3 regions of the Dermacoccus nishinomiyaensis genome follow, and region 1 is predicted to be linked to each of the others. Evidence: riboswitches for the same ligand, from Rfam matches in the RefSeq annotation. Region 1 holds a riboswitch; each other region holds the start of a gene.
What was found. Region 1 has a riboswitch for S-adenosylmethionine ahead of DYE07_RS02615 (bifunctional o-acetylhomoserine/o-acetylserine sulfhydrylase). Riboswitches for the same ligand answer to the same signal wherever they lie in the genome.

Region 1 (7,436 bases):
GACGATGCCGTTCTGCGGCGCGTGCGACCGGCTGCGGCTCACCTCCGACGGACAGCTGCGCTCGTGCCTGTTCGCGCGCGGCGAGACCGACGTGCGCTCGGTGCTGCGCAGCGGTGGCGCGGACGCCGATGTCCGCGCCCGCATCCGAGCCTGCCTCGCCGGCAAGCAACCCGGCCACGGCATCGACGAACCCGGATTCCTCCAGCCGCCGCGGCCGATGAGCGCCATCGGCGGCTGAGCGATCGATGGCGCGCCTAGGTCGGGTAGTCGGGTCGGTGCACACGTGGGTGCCAGGCTCGCGCTGCGGGGCGCCGGCGCGTCGTCCCGCCTCCCCAGGCCTGCCGACTGAGTAGTTATGCACTGTTTTGGCATAACTACTCAGTCGGGGTATTCTGAAGGCATGTCCAAGGTCTTGACTTCCCTGCCCGTCGGCGAACGCGTCGGCATCGCCTTCTCCGGTGGCCTCGACACCTCCGTGGCCGTCGCCTGGATGCGCGACAAGGGCGCCGTCCCCTGCACCTACACCGCCGACCTCGGCCAGTACGACGAGGACGACATCGAAGGCATCCCGGGCCGTGCCGGCCAGTACGGCGCCGAACTGTCGCGTCTCGTCGACTGCAAGAAGGCGCTCGTCGAGGAGGGTCTCGCCGCCATTGCGTGCGGCGCGTTCCACATCCGCTCCGGCGGGCGCACGTACTTCAACACGACGCCGCTGGGTCGCGCCGTCACCGGCACGCTGCTCGTGCGCGCCATGCAGGCCGACGGTGTGTCGATCTGGGGCGACGGCTCGACGTTCAAGGGCAATGACATCGAGCGTTTCTACCGCTACGGTCTGCTCGCCAACCCGGGCCTGCGCATCTACAAGCCGTGGCTCGACGCCGACTTCGTCAGCGAACTGGGTGGGCGCCAGGAGATGTCCGAATGGCTGACGGCGCACGATCTGCCCTACCGCGACTCGGCCGAGAAGGCCTACTCGACGGACGCCAACATCCTCGGCGCGACGCACGAGGCAAAGACGCTCGAGCACCTCGACGAGTCGATGGAGATCGTCAAGCCGATCATGGGTGTCGCGTACTGGGACGACGCGGTGAAGATCGACACCGAGGACGTCGTCATCCGCTTCGAATCGGGGCTGCCCGTCGCGATCAACGGTGACGACTTCGGCGGCGACGTCGTCGCCCTGTTCCAGGAGGCCAACGCCGTCGGCGGACGCCATGGGCTCGGCATGAGCGACCAGATCGAGAACCGCATCATCGAGGCCAAGTCGCGCGGCATCTACGAGGCGCCCGGCATGGCGCTGCTGTTCATCGCCTACGAACGGCTGCTTAACGCCGTCCACAACGAGGACACCATCGCCGCGTACCACAACGACGGACGGCGCCTCGGGCGGCTGCTGTACGAAGGACGCTGGTTCGACCCGCAGTCGCTCATGATCCGCGAGGGTCTGCTGCGTTGGGTGGCGTCCGCCGTCACGGGTGAGGTGACGCTGCGCCTTCGTCGCGGCGAGGATTACTCGATCGTCGACACCCAGGGCGACAACTTCTCCTACCACCCCGACAAGCTGTCCATGGAGCGCACCGAGAACGCCGCATTCGGCCCCGTCGACCGCATCGGGCAGCTGACGATGCGCAACCTCGACATCGCCGACACGCGTGGCAAGCTCGAGTTCTACGCCGCACGCGGCGGGCTGGGCAAGGCGCAGACCGACCTCGTCGGCCAGCTCGAGCCCGGTGGCGCGCAGCAGATCGCGTCGAACCCGAACGTCGACGCCGACGCTCTCGCACTCGACGAAGCGGCGATGGAGTTCGGCACCGACTGACCTGCCGAGACGTCGGCGCCGATCGACCAAGACATCGGCATCGGTCGAGGAAGGTTGCACGCTCGGCGCGATCGAGGAGGCCGCCCACTGGATGGTGGGCGGCCTCGTCGCGTCCGGACGGCAATGTGGTCGTCGGCTGGACACGGCGCCGTCGACGACCGTCACCCAGGTTGGTAATGGCGGCCGAACCTCGCGACTGTGGACGCCGCTCGCCGAGGTGTAGAGGAATCGCGAATGTGGACGCAAATCGCAGATGAGTACGGGCCCCTGACCCACCTGCGATTTTCGTCCACATCGGCGATCTACGTCCACATTCGTAGGAGATCCTCAGCAACGGCCGCCTCGCATCACCGCGGGCGACCAACGTCACGCCTGGGTGGTGCCGGCGGCTCGGCGTGGGGTGGTCGGGGGCACCCGGTAGCCTTGGCCGCACGGGCCGTGCCATTCGTACGTGTGCGGCCGAGTCTGCACGTCACGAACAAGGAGCACAGCCGTGTCCGAGAACATCACCCTGACCGTCAACGGCGAACCACGCGAGGTCGAGCAGGGCACGACGGGCACGGACCTGTTCGGCGGCGACAAGGCCGTCCTCGTCATGCGCATCGACGGTGAACTGCGCGACCTGTTCCGCGAGATCCCGGACGGCGCGTCCGTCGAGCCCGTCACCGCTCAGGACCCGGAGGGCCTCGCCGTCCTGCGTCACTCCGCGGCCCACGTGCTCGCGCAGGCGGTGCAGCAGATCAACCCGAGCGCGAAGCTCGGCATCGGCCCGCCCGTCACCGACGGTTTCTACTACGACTTCGACGTCGCCGAGGCGTTCACGCCCGACGACCTCAAGAAGCTCGAGAAGGCGATGCAAAGGATCGTCAACGAGGGCCAGACGTTCAACCGCCGCGTCATCACCGACGCCGAGGGCCTCGAAGAACTCGCGCACGAGCCCTACAAGTGCGAGCTCATCGGCCTCAAGGGCAACGCTGCGAATGCGGCCGAGGGCGCGGAGGCCGAGGTCGGTGGCGGTGAGCTGACGATCTACGACAACGTCCGCCGCGACGGCACCGTCGCCTGGGGCGACCTGTGCCGCGGCCCGCACGTGCCGTCGACGAAGGTGCTCGGCAACGCGTTCAAGCTCATGCGTTCGGCCGCCGCGTACTGGCGCGGCAGCGAGAAGAACCCGCAGCTGCAGCGCATCTACGGCACTGCGTGGCCGACGAAGGACGAGCTGAAGGCCTACCTCGAGCGCCTCGCCGAGGCCGAGAAGCGCGACCACCGCAAGCTCGGCGCCGAGCTCGACCTGTTCAGCTTCCCCGAGAACATCGGCCCCGGCCTGCCCGTGTTCCACCCCAAGGGCGGCATCATCAAGCGTGAGATGGAGGACTACGTCCGCCGCCGTCACATCGAGGAGGGCTTCTCCTACGTCGGCACGCCGCACATCGCGAAGGAAGACCTCTTCTACACCTCGGGTCACCTGCCGTACTACGCGGACGGGATGTTCCCGCCCCTCGACGTCGACGGGCAGAACTACCGCCTCAAGGCGATGAACTGCCCGATGCACAACGAGATCTTCCGTTCGCGTGGGCGCTCCTACCGTGAGCTGCCGCTGCGCTTCTTCGAGTTCGGCACGGTGTACCGCGACGAGAAGTCGGGCGTGCTCTCCGGTCTGACGCGCGTGCGCATGATCACCCAGGACGACTCGCACAGCTACGTCACGCCCGAACAGGCGCCGGGAGAGATCAAGCACCTGCTCGACTTCATCCTCGGCCTACTGCGCGACTTCGGCATGAACGACTTCTACCTCGAGCTCTCGACGCGCGACGTCGACGGCGACAAGCAGGACAAGTTCATCGGCACCGACGAACAGTGGGACATCGCGACGAAGGTGCTATCGGACGTCGCGCTCGAGTCCGGCCTCGAGCTCGTGCCGGACCCGGGCGGTGCCGCGTTCTACGGCCCGAAGATCTCCGTGCAGGCGCGCGACGCCATCGGCCGTACCTGGCAGATGTCGACGATCCAGTACGACTTCAACCAGCCCGCTCGTTTCGGCCTCGAGTACCAGGCGGCGGACGGTTCGCGTCAGCAGCCCGTCATGGTCCACTCGGCGAAGTTCGGCTCGATCGAACGCTTCCTCGGCGTGCTCGTCGAGCACTACGCGGGCGCGTTCCCGGCGTGGCTCGCGCCGGTTCAGGTGCTCGCCGTGCCCGTCGCGGAGGAGTACTACGACTACCTGCAGGACGTCGCGATGAAGCTGCGCGAAGCCGGCGTGCGTGTCGAGGTCGACATGAGCGACGACCGCTTCCCGAAGAAGATCCGCAACGCGTCCAAGTCGAAGGCGCCGTTCATCCTGATCGCCGGTGAAGAGGACCGCGACAACGGCGCCGTCTCGTTCCGTTTCCGCGACGGGTCGCAGAAGAACGGCGTGCCGGTGGCCGACGCGATCGCCGAGATCACCCGCGTCATCACCGAACGTCAGAACACCGACCCGACGGCCGGCTGACGTCTGCCTCGACGACGACGCGCGCCCCCGAACCTCGCGGTTCGGGGGCGCGCTCGTGTGTTGGCATGTGCACCCGAGGGCCGGCGTTCGACACGGCCGGGTGACCACGCTCGGGGTAGGGAACCCGGTTGCGTCACCCGTCGCGGGGACCCACCTCAGCGCACGGTCACTTCGCTGCAGCGAAGCCCTTCTCGAGGTCGGCGATGATGTCGGCGGAGTTCTCGATGCCGACGCTCAACCGCACGAGTCCGGGCGTCACGCCGGCGCCGCGGCGGTCCTCGTCGCTGCCCTGGGAGTGCGTCGTCGACGCAGGATGGATGGCGAGGGAACGGACGTCACCGATGTTCGCGACGTGCGAGTGCAGTTCGAGAGCGTCGACGAACTTCTTGCCCGCCTCGACGCCGCCGGCGATCTCGAACGACAGCACGGCGCCGGAGCCGGCGGGCAGGTAGCGGTCGGCGAGTTCCTTGTAGGGGCTCGACGGGTCGGAGGCGTAGAACAACTTCTCGACCTGCGGCTGCGACTTCAGGAACTCGACGACCTTCTTCGCGTTCTCCACGTGTCGCTCCACACGCAGCGACAACGTCTCGAGGCCTTGCGCGATGAGGAACGCGTTGAACGGGGAGACGGCCGCGCCGAGGTCGCGCAGCAGTTCGACGCGCGCCTTGAGGATGAAGGCGAGGTTCGCGCCGAGCGGCGATCCGACGCCGAGGTCGCGGGCGAACACGAGACCGTGGTAGCTCTCCGACGGCTCGTTGAACTGCGGGAACTTCGCCGGGTCGGCGGCGTAGTCGAACGTCCCGGCGTCGACGAGCACGCCGGCGATCGACGTCCCGTGCCCCCCGAGGTACTTCGTCGCGGAGTGGATGACGACGTCCGCGCCATGCTCGATCGGGCGCAGCAGGTACGGCGTCGCGACGGTGTTGTCGACGAACAGCGGCACCCCGGCGTCATGCGCGATGTCGGCGAGGCCGCGCACGTCGAGCACCTTCTGGTCGGGGTTGCTCAGCGTCTCGCCGAACAGCAGCTTCGTGTTGTCGCGGATGGCGCCGCGCCACTCGTCGAGATCGTTGATGTTGTCGATGAACGTCGTCTCGACGCCGAGTCGCTTGAGCGTGTACTTCAGCAGGTTGTACGTGCCGCCGTACAGCGCGGACGAGGCGACGATGTGGTCGCCGGCCTGAGCGACGTTGAGGATGGCGAACGTCGTCGCCGCCTGACCCGACGCGAGCAGCAACGCGCCGACGCCGCCCTCCAGCGCGGCGATGCGGTCTTCGACCGCCTGCGCCGTCGGGTTGCCGATGCGCGTGTAGATGGGGCCGAGATCCGACAGGCCGAAGCGGTTGGCCGCGGTCTCGGCGGAGTCGAAGACGAACGACGTCGTCTGGTAGATCGGCAGCGCCCGGGCGCCGGTGTCGCCGTCGACGTTCTGGCCGACGTGGATCTGCTTGGTCTCGAAGGCCCAGTTCTCGGAGCTCATGATGATGTCCCTCTTGAGGAGTGCGTGGACGCACGGGCGGCGCACCGTACGTGTGGTGCCCGAAGGGGAATCCCTCCGCGCTTGCCCGGACGCGCTCGGCGCCGGGCCAGGTCGTCACCCGGAGCACCCCGCCGCGGTGGGAGGGTTGCCGGCCAGCAAACCGGGGTTTGACGCTGGCGCTCGTGACCTGCGGCCACTCTAGGCCGGGTGGTGTCATCAGGCGGGAATGCTGTCTCACATTCCGGTCGCGGCCCCGTGCTGACGCGACGCGCCTACGGGCGACGACCCTCATGCCGTGCTTGACTGTTGCCATGACACCGACGATCGTCCGCGCGCGCCGCGAAGACGCGTTCGCCTGCGCGGCGCTGCGTCTGCAGATGGACCTCGAGGCGGGGGAGAGCAACCGCTCCGGCTTCATCACCGAGTATGCCGATCACTGGCTCGCGCACTACGACGATCTGCCGACGTGGCTCGCCTCGAGTGCTGACGGGACGGCTCTCGGCATGGTGCAGACGTCGCTCGTGCACCGGCCCCCGGCGCTGGCTCGGCCGGCGCAGCCGTCGCTCTACATCGCGGTCGTCTTCGTCACGCCGTCGGCGCGCGGCCAGGGCCTGGCCGAGCGGATGCTGCGGATCGTCGACGCCTGGGCCGACGCGCACGACGTCGCGCGAATGATGCTCAACGCCCGTCCGCGTGCCCGCAGGCTGTACGAACGGGCCGGCTTCGGCCCGCCGGACGAACGTCACATGCAGCGTGTGGCGCCGTTCGGCCTCGACGCCCGCCGCGATGCGGAGCGTGCGTCATGAGCGACGACGTCATCTGGGCGCTCGATCAGCGCGAGCGCTGCATCGCCTGCCCGTCCAAACCGGTCGCGAACGCCGTCGTCCTGCACCTCGGTGCTGACGGCGCCCTCGCGCGCGACGCTGTCGAGCAGTGGGCTCGTGACGGCGTCATGGCCGCCTCGGTCGCATGGCCGGGGGCGGCGGCCGGCCTCGATGACGACGACTGGCTCGACCTCGAGGACGCCGTCACGGGCCTCGCCGGGCTGGCGAGCATCGTCGCCGTCGTCGGTGACGGCGACGCGGCCGAGGTCGCGCGGACGTTGGCGGGCCGTGTCGGCGACGTCGCGCACGCGGGCGAAGCCGATCGAACCATTGTCCCGGCGCGTCTGCGCGAGATCGCGGCGGCCTGAGACCGCTCACCCGGGGGTGCGTGGTGCGCGCGAGCCCACCCGCGGCCGCTGCGTCGAGGCAGGCGGGGCTCTAGGATCGGGCCATGGTCGACGAGTTCAACGCTGATTCGCAGGACGACATCCTCATCGAGCAAGCCGGCGCCTTCGCGGGTGAGGCCGACGGGTTCGGGCGGCTGTGGACGCCGCACCGCATGGCGTACATCGAGGGCGAGCGTCCGACAAAGGACGCCGGCCACGGCTGCCCGTTCTGCGCGTCGCCTACGAAGACCGACGCCGACGGCCTCATCGTCCACCGTGGTGAGCACTGTTTCGTCGTGATGAACCTGTTCCCGTACAACCCGGGCCACCTGCTCGTGTGCCCGTACCGTCACGTCGCCTCGTACATCGACCTCACCGACGACGAGACCGAGGAGTTCACGAAGCTGACGAAGGCCGGGGTGCGTGCCCTCAAGGC
Region 2 (7,436 bases), 1.1 Mb from region 1:
GGTCGCGGACGCCCTGCGAGCGCTGCCACGGTTCGCCGATGTCTTCGCCCGCCTCGCGCACTCGATGGAGATCCGCGCCGTCGCCGGCGACAGCCTCAGTGCGAGCCCGTTCGCCACCGGCGAGATGCTCGCCATCCACCTCACCTGGCGCCGCGACCCGGACGCCGTCCGCCGTGAACTGCCGGCCCTCGAAGCTGCACTCGGCCACCCGCGTCCGCACTGGGGCAAGTTGCACGCGGCACCGCCGCAGCAGCTCAGCGAACAGTTCCCCGGACTGCATGCCCTCGACGGCGAGGCGCGTCGGCATGACCCGTCCGGCATGTTCCGCAACGCCTGGGTCGAGCGGCTGCTCGGGAATGAGCCGGCCTGATTTGGTGCTGCAACCGGGGCAGGCGTAACTTCCTGAGACGTGGAGAGCATAGATGTTCGATAAGAAAAAACAGCCCAGTGTGGAACTGGCCGGTGAGGCCGCTCACGCCTCTGCCGTCGCGCAGTTGAGGGCCTCCTTCGAAGCCATCCCCGCCGGCGCCACGGTGCGCCTCGCGAAGAAGACCTCGAACCTCTTCCGTCCGCGTGAGAAAGCGAAGGTAGGCCTCGACGTCAGCGGCCTCACGGGCGTCATCAGCATCGACGCCGACGCTCGCACGGCCGACGTCCAGGGCATGTGCACGTACGAGAACCTCGTCGACGCCACGCTCGAGCACGGCCTCATGCCGCTCGTCGTCCCGCAGTTGCGCACGATCACCCTCGGCGGCGCCGTCACCGGCCTCGGCATCGAGTCGACGTCGTTCAAGAACGGACTGCCGCACGAGTCCGTCCTCGAGATGGACATCCTCACCGGCACCGGCGAGCTGCTCACCGCCTCGCCGACCAACGAGCACGCCGACCTCTTCCGCGCCTTCCCCAACAGCTACGGCAGCCTGGGCTACGCGACGCGTCTGCGCATCGAACTGCAGCCGATCGGTGACCTCGTCGAGACGCGCAACGTGCGGTTCGCGAGCGTCGCAGCCATGACGCGAGCGATCGACGCCATCGTCGAGACCCGCGAGTGGCAGGGCGAACGCGTCGACGGCCTCGACGGCATGATCGTCAGCAAGGACGAGGCCTATCTCGTGCTCGCCAACTTCTTCCCCGAGACGCGCCGCCGCCCGAGCGACTACACGGGGCAGAACATCTTCTACAAGAGCATCAGTGAGCTCGACCGCGACACCTTGAGCGCGCACGACTACATCTGGCGTTGGGACACCGACTGGTTCTGGTGCTCCGACGCGTTCTTCGCACAGAACCCGAAGGTGCGACGCGTGTGGCCGCGCAAGTACCGTCGCAGCGACTTCTACCACCGCATCGTCGGGTGGGAGAACCGCTGGGGCTTCGCCGCGAAGATCGACGAGATGCGCGGCGAACTGCCGCGCGAGCGCGTCGTGCAGGACGTCGAGGTGCCCCTCGAACAGCTCGAGACGTTCATGCCGTGGTTCGACGAGCACGTCGGCATGACGCCCGTGTGGGTGTGCCCGCTGCGCCTGCGCGGCGACGACGCGTGGCCGCTGTACCAGCTCGAACCGAACCGCACGTACGTCAACGTCGGGTTCTGGGGCACCGTCGCCATCACCCCCGGGCGGGCTGACGGCGACGTCAACCGCGACATCGAGGCCGTGCTGCCGACGATGCACGGCCACAAGTCGCTCTATTCCGACGTCTACTACGACGCCGAGACGTTCGAAGAGCTGTACGGCGCAGACGAATACCGCCGCATGAAGACGAAGTACGACCCGCAGGGCCGCCTTCCTGAGTTCGCTGACAAGATGAGGACGCACGCATGAGCCAGACCACGACCGCCACCCCCCTCGTCGCCCAGGCCGTCCAGGCCGTGTTGGAGGAGCCGTTGCCCTTCCGCATCACGGCGTACGACGGCACCGACATCGGCCCGCGCGACAGCGACATCGCCGTGCGTGTCGAGAGCGAGGAGGGGCTGCGCTACCTCCTCAGCGCCCCTGGCGATCTCGGCCTCGCCCGCGCCTATCTGACGGGCACGCTGACCGGCACCGGTTTCCACCCTGGTGACCCCTACGAGGTGTTCAGCCGCATCAAGCGTGACGTGCGCACGAAGCAGCTGACGCCGAAGGGCGTCGCGTCGGCGCTCGCGCCCGTCGTCAAGCAGCTGGGGCCGAAGGCGTTCGTCCACCCGCCGCTGCCCGAGGTCGAGAACGAGCCCCGCTGGAAGCGCCACCTCGCCAAGGTGAACCCGGTGGGTCGCGCCGCCGACTCGATCAAGCACCACTATGACGTCTCGAACGCGTTCTACGAGAAGGTGCTCGGTGACTCGATGGCCTACACGTGTGCCGTGTTCGACACGCCGGACGACACCCTCGAGGAAGCGCAGGAGCGCAAGTTCGCCCTCGTTGCCGACAAGCTCGACCTGCAGCCCGGCCAACGGCTGCTCGACGTCGGCTGCGGCTGGGGCGGCATGGCGATGCACGCCGCTCGCGAGCGCGGCGTCCACGTCATAGGCGTCACCCTGAGCAAGGAGCAGGCCGAGTGGGGTCAGCGCGCCGTGCGTGAGGCGGGCCTCGAGAGCCTCGTCGAGATCCGCCACGGCGACTACCGCGACGTCACCGAGACGGGCTTCGACGCCGTCAGCTCGATCGGCCTCACGGAGCACATCGGCGTGAAGAACTACGCCAACTACTTCTCGTTCCTGCACTCGAAGCTGCGCGACGGTGGCCGCCTGCTCAACCACTGCATCACGCGTCGCGACGACACGGCATCGGCCAAGCCGGAGCCGTTCACCGATCGCTATGTCTTCCCCGACGGCGAGCTCGCCTCGCCGGGGCGGCTCATCAGGGAGTGCCACGACGCCGGTTTCGAGGTTCAGCACGACGAGAACCTGCGCCTGTCGTACGCCCTGACGCTGCGCGACTGGTGCCGCAACCTCGAGGCGAACTGGGATTTCTGCGTCGCCGAGGCGGGCCTGCCGACCGCGAAGGTGTGGGGCATCTACATGGCCGGTTCACGCCTCGGGTTCGAGGAGGGCTGGCTGCACCTGCACCAGGTGCTCGCCACGAAGACGACCGACAACGGCGACAACGGCGGCTACCCGCTGGGCTCGCACTGGGCACCCTGAGCTCTCACTGGCGGTGCTGAGCGGCTGCCCGTTGCCCGTCCAGACGTAGGCGACGCGCAATCATGACGGTGGGGGTGATGCCGACGAGCATCGCCGCCACCGTCATGATCTGCGTCCACGCGAACGCGTTCTGGAACGAACTGTTCGCGATGGCGACGGCCGCCGAGCGCAGGTTGAACGCGAGGATCGCGGCGCGGGCCCCTGACGCGCGGCGTGTGCGCGCCCAGTAGACGAGAGCGCCGACGGCCGGCGCGAGCAGCGACCACATGTACGCGCTCAAATCGCTGCCACCATGCGACTTCACGAACTCGACCGTGACGATCGACGCTCCGATCTCGAACACGGTCACGGCGATCATGAACCATCGATCACCGCTGCTCACGGAAGGGGGAGTGCTCCACGGGCGTTCTGCTCTCAGTATGGCCGCCCGGGTGCGGCGGGCCCCTGACGAATGTCACGGTGTGGCCGCCGTTGATGCATAACTCGACCTTTATGTTTGGCCAGTGCTACGTTATGTGTGGGTCACGAGCCCCGGCGCGAAGTCTCGGCTGGCCGGGCGGCAACCCCCATGCGAACGCACACGCGCGCCGGGGTGCCCCGAGTAACGACCCGGCCGCCCGTCGACCGACGCGGCGGCAAGCGCAACGAAGGGTCTGCCATGACACTCCTCGACACCACGCCCGACACGAACGTCGACTCCGCGAGCGGCGCACCGACGGGTGTTCCGACGAGCGCAGCGGCGCGCCACGGCGGCACCGTCGCGACGCCCGGGCTGCGCATCGAACGCCTCGGCCCGGCGTTCGGCGCAATCGTCCACGGCGTCGACCTCGCGCAGGTCGACGACGCGATAGCGTTCGACCTGCGCCGCGCGCTGCTCGCGCACAAGGTGCTCTTCTTCCGGGGTCAGGACGCGTTCGACGACGACGCTCAGGTGCGCCTCGGAAACCTGCTCGGCGAGCTGACGGCGGGCCACCCCGTCGCGGGCACGCACGAGCGCAAGGAGATCTACTCGATCGACTCCTCCGACCCCGAGTTCTCGTTCTCCGACGAGTGGCACACGGATGTCACGTTCATGAAGGAGCCGCCGGCCATCAGCGTCCTGCGCGCCGTGACGCTGCCGGACTACGGCGGCGACACCTCCTGGGCCGACGCGCAGGCGGCGTACGACTCGCTGTCGGAGCCGTTCCGCGGCCTCGTCGACCAGCTCGTCGCCGCCCACGACGGCAACCGCGAATGGGGCGCCTACCTGCGCAAGAACGGTGGGCAGGAGTGGAGCGGCGAGGTCGTCACCGAGCTGCCCGTCGTCGAGCACCCCGTCGTGCGTGTGCACCCCGAGACGGGCCGTCGCGGGTTGTTCGTCAACCCCGGTTTCACCTCCCACATCGTCGGCGTGTCGCAGGCCGAGTCGCGGGCGATCCTCGACGTGCTGTACGCGCACCTGACGCAGCCCGAACACACCATCCGCCACCGTTGGGCGCCCGGCGACGTCGGCATCTGGGACAACCGCGCGACGTCGCACTACGCGAACCGCGACTACGTCGACGCCAACCTTGGCCCGCGCGCCATGAGGCGCGTGACGGTCGGTGGCGACAAGCCCGTCGGCGTCAATGGCCTGACGGGTGGCGCAGCTGCCTGACGGTGTGAGCTGACATGGCGCGGTGCGGGTCTCTGGGGCCCGCATCGCGTCGTCATGTACCCCTCTGCGATTTTCGTCCCCCTTCGCGAATCCCGTCCCCATCGGCGAATCCCGTCCCCATCGGCGAATCCCGTCCCCATCGGCGAATCCGGTCCCCATCGGCGAATCCGGTCCCCATCGGCGATTTTCGTCCCCATCGGCGATTTGCGTGTGTACATTCGTCCAGCCGGCCGTCGGGAAAATCGGTCGCCGGGGGCGTCGCACGGTGATGGAATGACGGGATGCTGACGCTCATCAGGCCCGACGCCGCTCGCTACGACGACTGGAAGGACGCATTCGACGAGTTCGGCGCGACGCCGAAAGACGGCACGGGCTATCGTCGCGACGACGTCGTCGACACGTCGCGCGCCGGGTTCGACGCCTACCTCACCGATCGTGCGCGCCAGGGCGATACGACCGTCGCGCCGCCTGAGGGATTCGTGCACTGCAGCTATTTCTGGGTGCTCGACGGCCCGCGGGCGGGGGAGGGTGACATCGTCGGCTTTCTGGCCCTGCGTCACACCCTCACCGAGGTGCTGTATGAGGCGATCGGTCACATCGGCTACTCGGTGCGTCCCAGCGCTCGTGGGCGGGGCGTCGCCGCGGGCGCGCTGATGCTCGGTCTCGACGAGGCGCGGGCGCTCGGCGTCGAACAGGTGCTGGTGTGCTGCAGCACCGAGAATCCGGCGTCACGTGCCGTCATCGAGAAGTGCGGCGGGCAGTTCGAGGACGTCCGCTCCCACCCCGCGTTTCCGGGCGAGACACGTCGCTACTGGTTCGGCTCGCCGCCGTTTCCGCAGGGACCGACGGCCTGACGCCGGCTGCGGCGGGTGCGAATGCGACCGAAAATCGCAGATGAGGACGAGAATCGCCGACGGGGACAGGAATCGCAGAAGGGGCACGGTGCGGGGCGGCCCGGCCGAGGTCAGTCCCCATCCGAACTCAGGCCCCCAAACCCTCAGCCGACGTCGTGACCAGGATGTGATTGCTCGGTCCGCGAGCCGAGACGCCGTACCCATGGGTAGACCCCTACTGTGGCCTTACTCACATCGGCCGTCATGGCCACCAGCACTACCAGGAGGTCACCGTGGCGGCGTCACGTCTCGACACCCTCGACCGCGATCCGGGGTTGCCCCCCGTCGCGGTCGAACCCCCTCGCACCATCACCGGGCGGCAGAAGATCATGATCGCCGTCGCGGCGATCGTCGCCGCCATCGGCTGGACGATGGTCGCCTTCGTCCGCGGTGAGCACGTCAACGCCATCTGGTTCGTGTTCGCGGCCGTCGGCAGCTACGTCATCGGCTACATGCTCTACAGCCGTCTCATCGCGTACAAGGTCGTGCAGCCGCGCGACGACATCGCGACGCCGGCGGAGCAGTTCGAGAACGGCCAGGACTACATGCCGACGGACCGTCGCGTCCTGTTCGGCCACCACTTCGCCGCCATCGCCGGCGCCGGCCCCCTCGTCGGCCCCGTGCTCGCCGCGCAGATGGGTTACCTGCCGGGCACGATGTGGATCATCTTCGGCGTCATCTTCGCGGGCGCCGTGCAGGACTACATGGTGCTCGCCATCTCGACGCGCCGTGGCGGCCGCAGCATCGGCCAGATGGCGCGCGACACGCTCGGCCCCGTCGGTGGTTGGGCGGCGATGCTCGCCGTCATGACGATCATGGTCATCCTCATCGCGGTGCTCGGCCTCGTCGTCGTCAACGCGCTCGCCGAGTCGCCGTGGGGTGTGTTCTCGATCGCGATGACGATCCCGATCGCCCTGTTCATGGGCTGCTACCTGCGCTTCCTGCGTCCGGGGTCGGTCACCGAGGTGTCGCTCATCGGCGTCGTGCTCCTGCTGCTCGCGATCGTCTCCGGCGGCTGGGTCGCCGAGACGGCCTGGGGCAAGGACATGTTCACGCTGTCTCCGACGGCGCTCGCCTGGTGCCTCATCGTCTACGGGTTCGCCGCGGCCGTCCTGCCGGTCTGGCTGCTGCTCGCGCCGCGTGACTATCTGTCGACGTTCATGAAGGTCGGCACGATCGTCCTGCTCGCGCTCGGCATCATCATCGCGCGTCCGGCGATCGACATCCCCGCGATCACGTCGTTCGGCAAGCACGGCAACGGTCCCGTCTTCGCGGGTTCGCTGTTCCCGTTCCTGTTCATCACGATTGCGTGCGGCGCGTTGTCCGGCTTCCACGCGCTCATCTCGTCGGGCACGACGCCGAAGCTCATCCAGAAGGAGAGCCAGGCGCGACTCATCGGGTACGGCTCGATGCTCGTCGAGTCGTTCGTCGCCATCATGGCGCTCATCGCGGCGGCCATCATCGACCAGCACCTGTACTTCGTCATCAACGCCCCCGCCGGCGTGACGGGTGGGACGGCCGAGAAGGCCGCGACGTGGGTGAACTCGATAGGCTTGGGCGGTAATCCGATCACCGCGCCCGAGATCACCCAGGCCGCGAAGGACGTCGGCGAGGCTTCGGTCGTGTCGCGCACCGGTGGCGCCCCGACGTTCGCGTTCGGCATGTCGGACGTGTTCAGCCGCGTCATCCCAGGCGATTCGATGAAGCAGTTCTGGTACCACTTCGCGATCATGTTCGAGGCGCTGTTCATCCTGACGACGGTCGACGCCGGCACGCGCGTCGCACG
Region 3 (7,436 bases), 260 kb from region 1:
GGTCGGCACGCCGACGCTGTTCGCCGTCGGCCCGACGCAGGAACTCATCGCCGGCCCCGTCTCGGGATTCGATGCCATCGAGGCGACGATGCAGGACATCCTCACCGAGGTCGCCGCTGCCCGCCCGGCTCACTCCTGACGCACCCGTCCTGTCCCCTCGCAGACGTCCCCATCGGCGATTTACGTCCACGTTCGCGATTCCCGTCCTCTTCTGCGAACGGCGTCCACCTTCGCGATTCCTGTCCACAACGGCGATTCTTGGCCACCTTCATGGAAGTGACCAAGAATCGCGAATGTGGACGGGAATCGCACATGTGGATGTGATTCGCCGATGGGGACGGGAATCGCAGATGAGGACGCGCCCGAGCCGCCGGCGGGCGGGTCAGCGGCGGGCGGACGAGCGGGTCAGCGGGCGTTGCTCGTGAGGTTCCAGGCGTCCTCAGAACCGTCGTCATCGGACGAGTCGTGCCCGTCGTAGTACTGCTCGCCCGGCTCGGCGAGGTCGGCCTGCGACTGCGCGACGAGGTCGATCGGCCCCGCTCCCATCGAACCGCCCGCACCCATCGAGCCGGGTGCACCCGTGGAACCCCCGGAGCCGCCCGAACCCCTACCGCCGAGGGCGTCGTCCTCGTCAGCATCCGCGAAACCGTCGCCACCCGACGCATCGGGCACGTCCTCGCCCTTGAGCAACGCGAGCGTCTGCGGCAAGTCGTCGGGCTTGACGAGCACGTCGCGCGCCTTCGACCCCTCGGACGGGCCGACGATGGCGCGCGATTCGAGCAGGTCCATGAGGCGCCCGGCCTTCGCGAATCCGACGCGCAGCTTGCGCTGCAGCATCGAGGTCGATCCGAACTGTGTCGTGACGACGAGTTCGGCGGCCTGCAGCAGCACGTCGAGGTCGTCGCCGATGTCGTCGTCGATCTCCTTCTTCGGCGCGACCTGCGCGACGTCCTCGCGGTAGTTCGGCGCGAGCTGGCTCTTGACGTGCGCGACGACGGCGTGGATCTCGGATTCGTTGACCCATGCGCCCTGCACGCGCATCGGCTTGCTCGCACCCATCGGCAGGAACAGCGCGTCACCCTGACCGAGCAGCTTCTCGGCACCGGGCTGGTCGAGCACGACGCGGCTGTCGGCGAGCGACGACGTCGCGAACGCCAGGCGCGACGGCACGTTGGCCTTGATGATGCCGGTGACGACGTCGACGGACGGGCGCTGCGTCGCGAGGATGAGGTGAATGCCCGCGGCACGCGCGAGCTGCGTGATGCGCTGGATCGACGCCTCGACGTCGCGCGGCGCGACGAGCATGAGGTCGGCGAGCTCGTCGACGACGACGAGCAGGTAGGGGTACGGCGCGAGCTTGCGCTTGCTGTCGGGCGGCAGCTGCACCTTGCCCGCGCGCACCGCCTTGTTGAACTCGTCGATGTGCTTGTAGCCGAACGCGGCCAGGTCGTCATAGCGTGCGTCCATCTCGCGCACGACCCACTCGAGTGCCTCGGCGGCCTTCTTCGGGTTCGTGATGATCGGCGTGATGAGGTGCGGGATGCCCTCGTACGCCGTCAGTTCGACGCGCTTGGGGTCGACGAGCACCATGCGCACCTCTTCGGGCGTGGCCCGCATGAGCAACGACGTGATCATCGAGTTGACGAAGCTCGACTTACCGGCGCCCGTCGCACCCGCGACGAGCATGTGCGGCATCTTCGCGAGGTTCGCGACGACGTAGCCGCCCTCGACGTCCTTGCCGACACCCATGACCATCGGGTGCGTGTTGTTGCGCGCCGCCTGGCTGCGCAGCACGTCGCCGAGGCTGACGAGTTCCTTGTCGGCGTTCGGGATCTCGATACCGATGGCCTTCTTGCCGGGGATCGGCGACAGGATGCGCACGTCGGCGCTCGCGACGGCGTACGAGATGTTCTTGCTCAACCCCGTCACACGGTCGACCTTGACGCCGGGGCCGAGTTCGACCTCGTAGCGCGTCACCGTCGGGCCGCGCGTGAACCCGCTGACGACGGCGTCGATACCGAACTGCTCGAGTACCTCGGTCAGCGCGTCGACGACGCGGTCGTTCGCGGCGGAACGCTCCTTGGGCGGGGTCCCCTGTTCGAGGACGTTCGAATCGGGCAGCGTGTACGTGACGTCGCCGCCCATTGCGAGCTGCTCGACACGAGGTGGAAGCTGTTCGGTGGGCTGAGCCTCCACCTGACGTTGAGGGACGGCTGCGGCCGGCGCAGCCTGCTCGACGCGCGTGGCACCGGCATCCTGACGGGCCGCCGCGGCCTTCGGCGACTCCCCCGGCCGCTGTGCCGACGCCGGGCGCGACGCCTGCGCCGCACGTGCGGAGGCCTGGTCGACGACGGCATCGTCGACGGAATCCATGGGTGCGGAGCGGCGCGCTGCCCCACCTGCCGCCTCCCCTGCCGGCGACGCTCCGGAGCGCGATGCCCGGGCTCGCGCGAGCGCAGCGGCGCTCGCGTCGCCGGCGCGCTCGTCGTCAGAGCCGCCGTCGGGCATCTCTCGCGTCTGATCGACGCCCGCCGGGGCGCCGTCGATCGTGTCGATGTCGTAGATCTGCTGCTCACCGCGACGGCGGTTGAGCGGGTTGCGTGATGTGCCACGGCCCTTGCCGCGCGGTCCCTTGCCGACGACCTCGGCGGCCTGCTCGTAGGGCTCATCGCCGCGCCGGGCGTCGTCACCCGCGCCGCGACGCGAGCCGCCCCGCGCGCGGTTGCCGATGTCGGCGCCGTGCAGGTCGTCGGCGACGGCGTCACGCTGAAGCAGCTCGCCCTCGTCGTCGCGTTCATCGAGGGGGTGGCCGAAGATCTGCGCCTCGACCTCGCGGATGCGCTGCGGGATGCGATTGACGGGCGTGCGCGTCAGCACGAGGAAACCGAAGAACGACACGAGCGCGAGGATGATGCCCGCGCCCCACACCGTGAGCGCGGCAGACAGCGGCCCTCCCGTGATGACGCCGAGGATGCCGCCTGCGCCGCGCACCGCGGTCGAATCCCCTGTCGACGGACGCCCGCCGACGAGGTGGGCGATCCCCGTCGAGCCGAGCGCGAGGATCGTCAGCCCGATCGTCATGCGGTTGGTCGGCTGGTGCCCCCGCGGGTGGCGGAACATGTGGATGGCCATGCCGGTGAGGACGACGGGCAGGACGTAGGCGATGACGCCGAACGTGCCGGCCGCGACGGCGTGGACGACGTCCCCGAACATGCCGGGCAGCCCCCACCACTCCCTTGCAGCGACGACGATGCCGAGGGCGAGGAGGGCGAAACCGAGCCCGTCGCGACGGTGTTCGGGTTCGAGGTCAGAAGCGGCGGCGCCGACGCGGCGGACGGTGCCGCCGGCGACGTGCGAAACACCCATCCACGCGCCACGAGCAGCGCGACCGGACGCGGAGGGACGCGCTTCAGCAGCCCCTCGCGACGAGCCGGTCTTGCGCGCGGGTGCATTCTTCGTCGTGCCGCCCGAACGTGGTGCGCTCGACTTCGGCGGGGTCGTGCGGGCGCGCGTCGTCGAGGCCGCAGATGCGCCGGCCGGGCGCGAGCTCTTGGCGCGCGGCTGCGAAGAGGCCTTCTTCGCGACGAGGACGCTGTCGTTCGCTGGTCTGTTTCGGGTCGCCACCCCGCAAGGCTAGTGGGGGTTCCGGCCGTTTTCGCGGACCCACGCCGTGACAAGGGTCCAATGGTGACGGCGGGTCGGCTCGACACCTTCGAATCCGCGTCCCGATGCGCTGGCGCGTTGACGCGCTCGCATCCGACAGCGCCCTGACCCGTGTCGGAGGCGCCGCCAGCTGCCCGGGGGACCACGGGCATCCCCACCGCGAGACGCCGACTCTTGCGCGCGGCGCTCGCCATCCGCGATCCCACAGGTGATCTCACGATGCGAACCTCTGGCCGCACGTCGGTGGACGCGGCGGAGGGCCGGGTGCGAGCGTTCACGTAGGTCATGAGTTTCAGCGCACAGCCCCGGCTTGCTGGACGGCAACCCTCCACCGCGGTGGGGTGCTCCGGGTGACGACCTGGCCGCCACCAGCACCGGTGTCGGCAAGCGCGGGCCGAGCCATCTGGCGACGGCGAGGCCCCTGACTCGAGGAGCCTCGATGCCCCGTTCTGCCATTCTCTCGATCCTTGACTCCGACGCGCGCCGCCACGCTGCGAGCCACACGAGCCACACGAGCCGCCCCGCTCACGCCGTAACCCCCGGGGCTCCCGTCGCGGACCCCGAGCGTCACCACACCCAGCCCGCGCACCCCGGCGGGTCCCGTCGCGAGACGCCCGCAACTACCCATCATCGCGCGGACGCGCCGCAGCAGGCCAATGCCTCCCTGGCCACGATCGGCGCCGATCTCGGCGTCGCGACGCTCGACGGGCGCGTCGTCGAGCACGCGAACTTCGACCATGGCGCGACGGCTCCCGCGCTGCAGGCCGTCGCACGGGCCGTCGACACGACCCTGCGCACGTACGGTTCGGTGCATCGCGGTGCGGGACGGGCGTCGCAGCTGACGACCCGGTGGTACGAGGAGGCTCGGCAGGAGGTCGCCGCGTTCGTGGGCGCGCGCGAGGACGACGTCACCGTCTTCACGCGCAACACCTCGGATGCGCTCAACCTGTTGGCCCACTGTCTGCCGCAACAGACGCAGGTCTTCGTGTTCCGCTCGATGCACCACGCGGCGCTGCTGCCGTGGGCGGACGAGCGGACGACGCGGCTGCCGATCCCTCACTCTCACGCCGAGGCTGAGGGTTACCTCGACGTCGCTCTGGCGGAATTCCGCGCCCACAACGATGCTCCCGTGTTGGTCCTCATCACCGGCGCCTGCAACGTGACGGGCGAGGTGTGGCCCATCGAGCGCCTCGCCGCCGTCGCCCGCCGGCATGAGGCGCGGACGGCTCTCGACGCCGCGCAGCTCGCCCCGCACCGCCGCGTCGACATCGACGCCTGGGGCATCGACTACGTCGCTCTGTCCGGCCACAAGGCCTACGCGCCGTACGGTTCAGGAGCCCTCGTCGGGCGCCGCGACTGGCTCGACACCGCCCCTCCGTACTTCCGCGCCGGCGGCGCGAGCCACCGCGTCAGCGAAGATGCATCAGGCGCCGGCGACGTCGCTTGGGCGCCCGCGCCCGCACGCCACGAGGGCGGCACCCCGAACGCGGTCGGGGCCATCGCGCTCGCGGCCGCAGCCTCGACGCTGTCCGCGCAGCGCGGCGAAGCCGAGGCGCGCGAGGAGAAGATCCACGCCATCGTCCGCGACGGTCTCGCCTCGATCGACGGCGTGAGGATCGTCGAACTCTTCGACGAGCAGAATGCCGCGGACGCTCACCTCGACGATGGCGCGCCAAGGCGGAATGCGAGCGACAACGTCGGCGTCACGACGTTCACCGTCGCCGGGTACGACCCGACGCTCGTCGCTCAGGTGCTCGCAGACGAGCACGGCATCGCTGTGCGCGACGGGCGATTCTGCGCTCACCTGCTCTGCGACGCGCGCCTCGGCGAGGGCGCGACGGCAGTGCGCGCCTCGATCGGTCTCGCCACGACGACAGAGCACGCACGACGCCTCGTCGACGCCGTGCGTGCTCTCGTCACCCATGGGCCCGCCTTCGACTACACCCACACCCCGGGCCTCGGATGGAGCCCCGTCACCGACCGACGCGACCTCTCAGAGCCCCGCCCCTGGTGAGGAGAACGAGCGGCGGTGGGCCCCAGCGAGGGGCTCACCGCCGCATTTCGTCAGATACGGGATGCCGACGCGGTGGCTCCTGTCGAAGGGCCCGCTCGCGCGCTGATGCGAGTTTTTTGACCACGCTCAATAACAAACCTCGACGTCCATTTCGAATCCCGTTGCACCCCAACGGACGAAGGGTGCGACGCGTCACACGCGTCGCACCCTTCATTCATCCGAGATGGCAGCCAGAGGCGATCTCAGCCGCCTCACACAACCCCCTGACATACCCCCGAGGCGTCAGGCGTCGATGACCACCGGGATGATCATCGGTCGGCGGCGCAGCTTGCCGCCGACGAAACCGCCCACGGCGCGCCGGATGACCTGCTGCAGTTGGTGGCTGTCCTTGACACCCTTGTTGCGTGCCTCGAGCAGCGCCTGCTCGATCTTCGGCCGGACGCGGTCGAACACCTCGTCGCCCTCGGCGAAGCCGCGCGTGCGGATGTCCGGGCCGGCGAGGATCGCGCCCGTCTTCGCGTCGCGCACGACGATGACGGTGACGAAGCCCTCGTCACGCAGGATGCGACGGTCCTTGAGCATGTCCTCGTCGGTCGTACCGACGAGCGAACCGTCGACGTAGACGTACCCGACCGGCACCGCGCCCGTGATGGCAGCCTTGCCGTTGACGAGGTCGACGACGACGCCGTTCTCCGCGAGCAGCACCTGGTCGCTCGGCACACCCGTCGCGGCGGCGAGCTTGCCGTTGGCGACGAGGTGACGCCACTCGCCGTGGATCGGCATGACGTTCTTCGGCTTGACGACGTTGTAGCAGTACAGCAGCTCGCCGGCGGAGGCGTGGCCCGAGACGTGCACCATCGCGTTGCCCTTGTGCACGACATTGGCGCCGAGACGCATGAGGCCGTTGATGAGGCCGTAGACGGCGTTCTCGTTGCCCGGGATGAGCGAGCTCGCCATGAGGATGGTGTCGCCCTCCCCCACGTCGATACGGTGGTCGCGGTTCGCCATGCGCGCGAGCGCCGCCATCGGCTCACCCTGCGAGCCGGTGCAGATGAGCACCTGCTTGTCCTCGGGCATCTGCTCGAGCTTCTTGATGTCGACGAGCACGTTGTCGGGCACCTTGAGGTAGCCGAGGTCGGCGGCGATCGTCATGTTGCGCACCATCGAGCGCCCGACCATCGCGACCTTGCGGCCGTGGGCCTCGGCGGCGTCGAGCACCTGCTGCACGCGGTGCACGTGCGAGGAGAAGCAGGCCACGATGATGCGTCGCTCCGCCTTCTCGAAGACGCGCTCGATCGCGGGCGTGATGTCCTTCTCCGGCGTCGTGAAGCCGGGCACCTCGGCGTTCGTCGAGTCGGTGAGGAACAGGTCGACGCCCTCCTCACCGAGCCGCGCGAACGCGCGCAGGTCGGTGATGCGGCCGTCGAGCGGAAGCTGGTCCATCTTGAAGTCGCCGGTGCACAGCAGGTTGCCTGCGGGCGTGCGGACGAAGACGGCGAGCGCGTCGGGGATCGAGTGGTTGACGGCGACGAACTCGCAGTCGAACGGGCCGATCTTCTCGCGCTGGCCCTCCTTCACCGTCATCGTGTACGGGCGGATGCGGTGCTCCTTGAGCTTCGCCTCGATGAGCGCGAGCGTCAGCGTCGAGCCGATGAGCGGGATGTCGTTCTTCATGCGCAGCAGGTACGGCACCGCGCCGATGTGGTCCTCGTGACCGTGCGTCAGGACGATGGCCTCGATGTCGTCGAGGCGATCCTTG

Region 2: it holds a riboswitch for S-adenosylmethionine, as region 1 does, so the genes downstream of both, DYE07_RS07440 (TauD/TfdA dioxygenase family protein) here and DYE07_RS02615 (bifunctional o-acetylhomoserine/o-acetylserine sulfhydrylase) in region 1, are expected to answer to the same signal.
Region 3: it holds a riboswitch for S-adenosylmethionine, as region 1 does, so the genes downstream of both, DYE07_RS03710 (aminotransferase class V-fold PLP-dependent enzyme) here and DYE07_RS02615 (bifunctional o-acetylhomoserine/o-acetylserine sulfhydrylase) in region 1, are expected to answer to the same signal.

The regions. Positions count from the first base shown of each region.
Region 1 is NZ_UFXX01000001.1:527,624-535,059, reverse strand. It holds gene moaA (GTP 3',8-cyclase MoaA) at 1-238, shown strand, start outside; gene argG (argininosuccinate synthase) at 401-1,819, shown strand; gene thrS (threonine--tRNA ligase) at 2,313-4,310, shown strand; gene DYE07_RS02615 (bifunctional o-acetylhomoserine/o-acetylserine sulfhydrylase) at 4,477-5,790, opposite strand; SAM riboswitch class IV at 5,863-5,978, opposite strand; gene DYE07_RS02610 (GNAT family N-acetyltransferase) at 6,102-6,596, shown strand; gene DYE07_RS14635 (hypothetical protein) at 6,593-6,982, shown strand; gene DYE07_RS02605 (HIT family protein) at 7,066-7,436, shown strand, end outside.
Region 2 is NZ_UFXX01000001.1:1,599,133-1,606,568, reverse strand. It holds gene DYE07_RS07460 (FAD-binding protein) at 1-370, shown strand, start outside; gene DYE07_RS07455 (FAD-binding oxidoreductase) at 423-1,820, shown strand; gene DYE07_RS07450 (SAM-dependent methyltransferase) at 1,817-3,121, shown strand; gene DYE07_RS07445 (hypothetical protein) at 3,126-3,479, opposite strand; SAM riboswitch class IV at 3,642-3,769, shown strand; gene DYE07_RS07440 (TauD/TfdA dioxygenase family protein) at 3,780-4,757, shown strand; gene DYE07_RS07435 (GNAT family N-acetyltransferase) at 5,039-5,611, shown strand; gene DYE07_RS07430 (carbon starvation CstA family protein) at 5,884-7,436, shown strand, end outside.
Region 3 is NZ_UFXX01000001.1:784,455-791,890, forward strand. It holds gene DYE07_RS03695 (TlpA family protein disulfide reductase) at 1-139, shown strand, start outside; gene DYE07_RS03700 (DNA translocase FtsK 4TM domain-containing protein) at 406-3,624, opposite strand; SAM riboswitch class IV at 3,945-4,059, shown strand; gene DYE07_RS03710 (aminotransferase class V-fold PLP-dependent enzyme) at 4,103-5,677, shown strand; gene DYE07_RS03715 (ribonuclease J) at 5,960-7,436, opposite strand, start outside.